Regions from separate parts of the Lysinibacillus sp. EB106-09-02-XG168 genome, predicted to be linked through region 1. Evidence: riboswitches for the same ligand, from Rfam matches in the RefSeq annotation. Region 1 holds a riboswitch; the other holds the start of a gene.

Region 1 (3,436 bases):
CGGAAGTTGAGCAAGCTGCCTTTGCACCTTCTAACATTATCCCTGGCATTAGCTTCTCGCCAGACAAAATGTTACAAGCTCGTATCTTTGCATATGCAGATGCACAACGCTACCGTTTAGGTGTAAACCACTACATGCTTCCTGTAAACGCACCAAAATGTCCTTTCCGTACATTCCACCGCGATGGTGCTATGCGTTTCGATGGCAACCTTGGTTCAACTTTAGGCTATGAACCAAATAGCTATGGTGAATGGGAGCATAATTTAGACTATAAAGAGCCTGAATTACGTATTGACGGTAATGCTGGTATCCACGACTTCCGTGAAGACGACAACAACTACTTCGAGCAGCCAGGTAAATTATTCCGCCTAATGACTGCCGAAGAGCAACAACGCCTATTTGAAAATACTGCTAATGACATGGCATCAGTTGAAGAGTTCATTAAACGTCGTCATATCCTTCACTGCTATTTAGCTGATCCAGCATATGGTGAAGGTGTAGCAAAAGCTATGGGCCTTTCATTAGAAGGTATGGATCTATCAAACCCATACGTAAAACAACCAACTAACGTTTAATTGATTTCAGCGAGGCAAATTGATTTTTTTCCACTATTATTGATATCCAAATCCAACTTTCTCCATGTGAAGGGCCACTTCACATGGAGTTTTTTTATCTTAATGACAAATAAAACTTGTGCCCAAATTGATAGACACAAGCCCGCTCTAATAATTATTGATAAATTTGACTGCCCGCCTTTTTAAATTCCTTCGCCTTCTCTTGCATACCTCTGTGGATTGCTTCCGTCGTATTTAAGTCTTTCTCTTTTGCATAAGTACGAATATCCTGTGAGATTTTCATACTACAAAACTTAGGTCCGCACATTGAACAGAAGTGCGCAGTTTTTGCTCCTTCAGCTGGCAATGTTTCATCGTGATATTCGACTGCACGCTCTGGGTCTAGAGATAGATTGAATTGATCTCGCCAGCGGAATTCAAAGCGTGCCTTAGATAGCGCATCATCACGTTGCTGTGCCCCTGGATGCCCTTTCGCTAAATCAGCAGCGTGCGCAGCAATTTTATACGTAATAACCCCTACACGAACATCCTCACGATTTGGTAAGCCTAGATGCTCTTTTGGCGTCACATAACATAGCATTGCCGTACCAAACCAACCTATCATCGCAGCACCAATGGCTGATGTAATATGGTCATAGCCCGGAGCAATATCTGTTGTTAACGGCCCTAACGTATAGAAAGGAGCTTCCTTACACACCTCTAACTGCTTGTCCATATTTTCTTTAATAAGATGCATTGGTACATGCCCTGGTCCTTCTACCATCACCTGTACATCGTGCTCCCAGGCAATTTGCGTTAATTCCCCTAGCGTTTCCAACTCCGCAAACTGAGCCTCATCATTTGCATCTGCAATAGAACCTGGACGTAAACCATCACCTAAAGAGAAAGCAACATCATAGGTTTTCATAATTTCACAGATTTCTTCAAAATGAGTATATAAGAAGCTCTCTTGATGGTGATATAAACACCACTGTGCCATAATCGAGCCTCCTCTAGACACTATGCCAGTTACACGATTAGCCGTTAATGGCACATAGCGTAGCAATACGCCTGCATGAATCGTGAAGTAATCTACACCTTGCTCTGCTTGTTCGATTAACGTATCACGATACACTTCCCACGTTAAATCCTCTGCCACACCATTTACTTTTTCGAGCGCTTGATAAATCGGCACCGTCCCTACTGGCACTGCGGCATTACGGATAATCCATTCACGCGTCGTATGAATATGTTTACCCGTGGATAAATCCATGATGTTATCAGCACCCCAGCGTGTAGCCCAGGTCATTTTTTCTACTTCTTCTGCAATAGAGGATGACACCGCTGAATTTCCAATATTGGCGTTAATTTTCACGTGGAAGTTGCGTCCAATAATCATCGGCTCTGCCTCAGGGTGATTAATATTAGATGGCAAAATTGCACGCCCCGCCGCGATCTCTGAGCGCACGAACTCAGGATCCATATTTTCGCGAATCGCTACAAATTCCATTTCTGGAGTAATAATTCCCTTTCGTGCATAGTGAAGCTGCGTTACATTTTTACCTTTCTTCGCACGCAAAGGCTTTCTAGATAAATCCGGAAAAACATTTTCTTTCATTCGTGGATCTTCGGCATTGCGGAATCCATTATCTTCCGGCTTAATCGTACGACCCTCGTATTCTTCAACGTCGTCTCGTTCTCTGATCCATATACTACGTAAAGCTGGCAATCCTTTCGTAATGTCCACCTTATGTGCAGGATCAGTGTACGGGCCACTCGTATCATAAACACGCACTGGTGCATTTTCCTCTTCACCAAAGCTTCCTGTCGTCGGACTTAAAGCAATCTCACGCATTGGCACTAAAATATCTGGTCGAGAACCTTCTACGTAAACTTTTTTACTTCCTTCAAAATTTGACATAATCGTAATATTCTTTTCGCTAACTGTTGTCATAAACTACTTCGCTCCCTTTTATATTTATACAAGGACCGAATCTAGCTCACCCCAACAAAAACGAAAGCCGAATCCAAAAAAATTTTGGATCCGGCTAAGAATGTAAAGGTATAGTTATTGCAAATAACAGTGTGCAATAATGGTTAACTTTCCCACGCTGGTATGAGCCAGATCAGGTCCAAAGGGTCAAGAAACCTCTATGCGTTTCCCTCTCAGCCTGACTCATCAGACTCCCCTAGTTAATACTATTAAGTTTGATGCTAGTGTAGCAGATATTGCTAATAGATGGAAGCTTCATTTAATTATTTTTAGCACATTCATCAAGAATCAGCGTCAGATTAGACTTTGGCGCACAACTTCTCGTTATCTGATGAATTCATATACTTTGAAGTTTTATCGGAACAATTCCAGTTTGTATTAACCACGGCAATCAAATTAGCACCTAGCCATTAGGTAAACAACAACTCCGCTACATAAATCACAATCGTCACTGTAATACAGCTCACAATCGTTGAAAATAAAACTGTTTGTGCAGCAGTTGCCGATTCTACATCATATTCTAATGCCAGACTGGAACTATTTCGCGATGTCGGGAATGAACTAGCTATAAAAAGTGATTGTGCCACGACACCGTCTAGACCAAGCGCAAATATGATAAGCAATGCTACGGCGGGCCCTATGATTAATCGTGTAAAACAGCTAATGTATACCATCTTATTGAACATGGATTTTATTTCAAGCTGTGATAGCTGTGCCCCTAAAGTTATTAATGCTACAGCGATAAAACCATCTGCCACATGGTCTATCGGAATTCTTACGAACTGTGGAATAGGGATATTAAAATAGTTCATAGTAACGCCAATAATAAGCGCATGAATAATAGGCATTTTGAGGAAATCCTTCAAAATTGACATACCTGATTTTGTTG
Region 2 (3,436 bases), 2.3 Mb from region 1:
TTTGCCATGAAAGATTCCGATTATTTATTATATGAAGCACATTTAAATACACAGCATCATCTACTGCTGTTCACAAATCGAGGCAATTATATTTATCAGCCTGTCCATGAGCTACCTGACATTCGTTGGAAGGATCTTGGTCAGCATATTTCAAGTATTGTGCCAACCGGAGAAGATGAATCTATTATTGCTGTATATGGTTTTGAGACATTCGAACAGGCCAATACGTATATTTTAACGGCTACGAAAGATGGACAAATTAAACGCTCATCAGTAGCAGATTATGCTGTAACACGCTATTCCAAGCCGATAAAAACGATGAATGTCAAATCAGGCGATGAAATGATTTTTGCAAGTATTGTGACGGACGAGGTAGAACTAATGTTAACGACAGATACTGCCTATGCAATTCGTTTCCCAATCGAGGAATTACCAGTAACAGGTGTAAAAACAGGTGGCGTCAAAGGGATTACCCTGAAAGACGGAGAAGCATTAGTTGGCATCAATGTTTTACCGCCAGATGAAACGTCCTATGTGGCAATTGTTACGCAACGCGGTGCTGTGAAGAAAATGAATGTAGCCGAAGTAGAAATGACTAGTCGTGCAAAACGAGGCTTAAAAGTATTAACAGAGTTAAAAGCGAACCCGCATCGAATCGTGGCTGTAGTCAAGGTCACTGATGGGGAACAGCTAATGATTGAAACGGAAAAAGGTGTGCAAGAGTCCCTTGATGTACAAGCATTAACTCGAGCAGATCGCCATTCAAATGGCTCCTTTAAAGTGGATATAGCTACAGACGGTGCCATTTCACATGTCTTCGCGGTCAAAAAAGAAGAGAAATAACATTAGTTTTCTAGCCCAGCCCCTTTGAGAGCTGGGTTTTTTTATAAAATGAAACCAATCAGCTTTGTGCTTTTATGAGGCTGTTTAATAATAATTCAGCACTATCGGTAAACAGACCCTTGTCATTTTCGGATGGATATGGGTATAATAATCATCGAAAAGTTCATATGGAAAGAATGTGGGGGGGCTGGTAGTTGCCAGCTGAGATTGTGTCCGATAGACGCTGACCCTTTGAACCTGATTTGGCTCGTACCAGCGTAGGGAACATCAATTCAAAAAAGAAAGTTTTTGATACTGATTGTAAAACGTCTGGGAGGAATCCTAGACGTTTTTTATGTTTTCAGACTTTTATTGCATGGACAGGCTTTAGTGTAAACAGACCGTGAATACGCTTTTTTCTGGTAAACACTTTCAATCATGAACACTTTCACACTACTAACTTGGAGGATTCAGCATGAAAAAATGGTTATTGGTCCTAATGGTTGCACTTTTAACATTAGTGGGCTGTAGCGAAAAAGAGGCTAAAAAGGATGCTAAAGGATTAACAAAAGTATCGGTAGTTCTTGATTGGACACCGAACACAAATCATACAGGTTTATATGTAGCGGAAAAACTTGGCTACTTTAAGGAACAAGGTTTAGATGTTGATATTTTATTACCTGGTGAAACGGGTGCAGATCAGCTCGTGGCATCAGGAAAGGCTCAGTTTGGCGTAAGCTATCAGGAAGGGATTACGCAGGCTCGTGTGCAGGATGTACCTTTAGTATCGATTGCAGCGATTATACAACATAATACTTCTGGCTTCGCATCTACCGCATCAAAAGGTATTACGTCACCAAAGGATTTTGAAGGGAAAACATACGGTGGCTGGGGTGCACCGCTTGAAAAGGCTGTACTACAATCACTAATGCAAACAGAAGATGCGGATATTAATAAGTTAGATATCGTCAATGCAGGTGATTTAGATTTCTTCACTATGATGAAAAAAGATATTGATTTTGCGTGGATTTATTATGCATGGACAGGTATTGAAGCAGAACTTCGTGGCGAAAAGCTGAACATGCTTTATTTAACAGATTATAGTGAGCAGTTAGATTATTACACCCCTGTACTTGCTACAAATGAAAAAATGATTCAGGATAATCCTGAGACGGTAAAAGCATTTGTCGCTGCTGCAGCAAAGGGCTATGAATATGCAATAAAACACCCTAATGAGGCAGCTGATAGTTTACTAGAAGCGGTACCTGATTTAGATAAGAACCTTGTGCATAAAAGTCAGGAATGGTTAGCAGATAAGTATCAAGACGATGCTGCACAATGGGGCGAGCAAAAATTAGCTGTCTGGGAAAACTACGCGAAATGGATGGCTGACAACAAAGTTTTAGAGGGCGAATTTAACGCAAAACAAGCATTTACAAACGACTTTTTACCGAAAAAGGAGACAAAGTAATATGGCAAACTCTTTAATAAGTGTACAAATTATCCCGAAAACTGAAACATATGAGGATGTAATCCCGTTTGTCGATGCAGCGATTGCAGTGATCGACGCTTCAGGGTTGAAATATGAAGTTCATCCATTAGAAACGACAATGGAAGGCGAGCTTACGACTTTGCTGCAAATTATTGAAGAAATGAATGCCAAGATGATCGAGCTTGGCGCAATCAATGTCATTACGCAAGTGAAAATTTTATATCAGCCATCCGGTATTACAATGGATACGCTAACGGAGAAATACAAGGGATGAAGCAGGCTGTTAAACAAGGAAGGACGATAATTTTTATCGCCTTCCTCTTATTCATATGGGAACTAATTGTCCGTTTTGCTGATATTCCACATTGGCTTTTGCCTGCACCGAGTGCCATTTTGAAAGAGGGCTTTCAATCGTATGAGACGTTTGTGCCGCATGCTTTAGCTACTATCCAATTAGCACTTCTTGGTCTTGCTATCGGGATATTATGTGGGCTAACAGTTGCGGTGCTATTACATCGTTTTACGTTTATAAGGGAGCTATTTTACCCTATTCTCATTATGTCGCAAAATGTCCCAGTACTTGTCCTAGCACCATTATTAATCATTTGGTTTGGCTTTGGTTTATTGCCAAAGCTCATTATTATTTGTCTTGTGTGCTTTTTCCCTATTGTTATTTCGGCAATGGATGGTTTTCGTCAAACTTCGCCTGAGCTAAAGCATTATTTTGAGATGATAGGTGCTACGAAAGCCCAAACCTTTTGGAAGTTAGAATGGCCTTATGCGTATCCAGCGATATTTTCAGGCATTAAAATAGCAGCAACCTATAGCGTCATGGGGGCGGTTATTGCGGAATGGTTAGGAGCGAAAATGGGGATTGGTGTTTATATGACATTGGCACAGTCTTCATTTCGAACGGATCGTGTATTTGTAGCGATTTTCGCTATCGTGTTTTTAAGTTTATTATTATTTAGTGCTATTCGATTAATAGAAAAACTTGGTGTGAAGGGGAGAGGAAACTATGCTAAGCATTCAAAACATTGATAAATCCTTTGATTCCCTTCCAGTTATCCGTAATTTATCTTTTGAGGTGAAGGATGGGGAATTTGTAGCGATTATCGGTCC

What was found. A riboswitch is a leader RNA that binds a small molecule or an ion and turns the genes downstream of it on or off. The one in region 1 is predicted to bind thiamine pyrophosphate.
Region 2: it holds a riboswitch for thiamine pyrophosphate, as region 1 does, so the genes downstream of both, AC3WSO_RS13000 (ABC transporter substrate-binding protein) here and thiC (phosphomethylpyrimidine synthase ThiC) in region 1, are expected to answer to the same signal.

The regions. Positions count from the first base shown of each region.
Region 1 covers NZ_JBYTDN010000003.1:202,389-205,824, reverse strand. Annotated here, with positions in the region: gene AC3WSO_RS02125 (catalase) at 1-575, shown strand, start outside; gene thiC (phosphomethylpyrimidine synthase ThiC) at 730-2,508, opposite strand; TPP riboswitch at 2,641-2,755, opposite strand; gene AC3WSO_RS02115 (AEC family transporter) at 2,958-3,436, opposite strand, start outside.
Region 2 covers NZ_JBYTDN010000003.1:2,476,615-2,480,050, reverse strand. Annotated here, with positions in the region: gene parC (DNA topoisomerase IV subunit A) at 1-843, shown strand, start outside; TPP riboswitch at 1,014-1,124, shown strand; gene AC3WSO_RS13000 (ABC transporter substrate-binding protein) at 1,298-2,293, shown strand; gene AC3WSO_RS12995 (thiamine-binding protein) at 2,295-2,588, shown strand; gene AC3WSO_RS12990 (ABC transporter permease) at 2,585-3,355, shown strand; gene AC3WSO_RS12985 (ABC transporter ATP-binding protein) at 3,333-3,436, shown strand, end outside.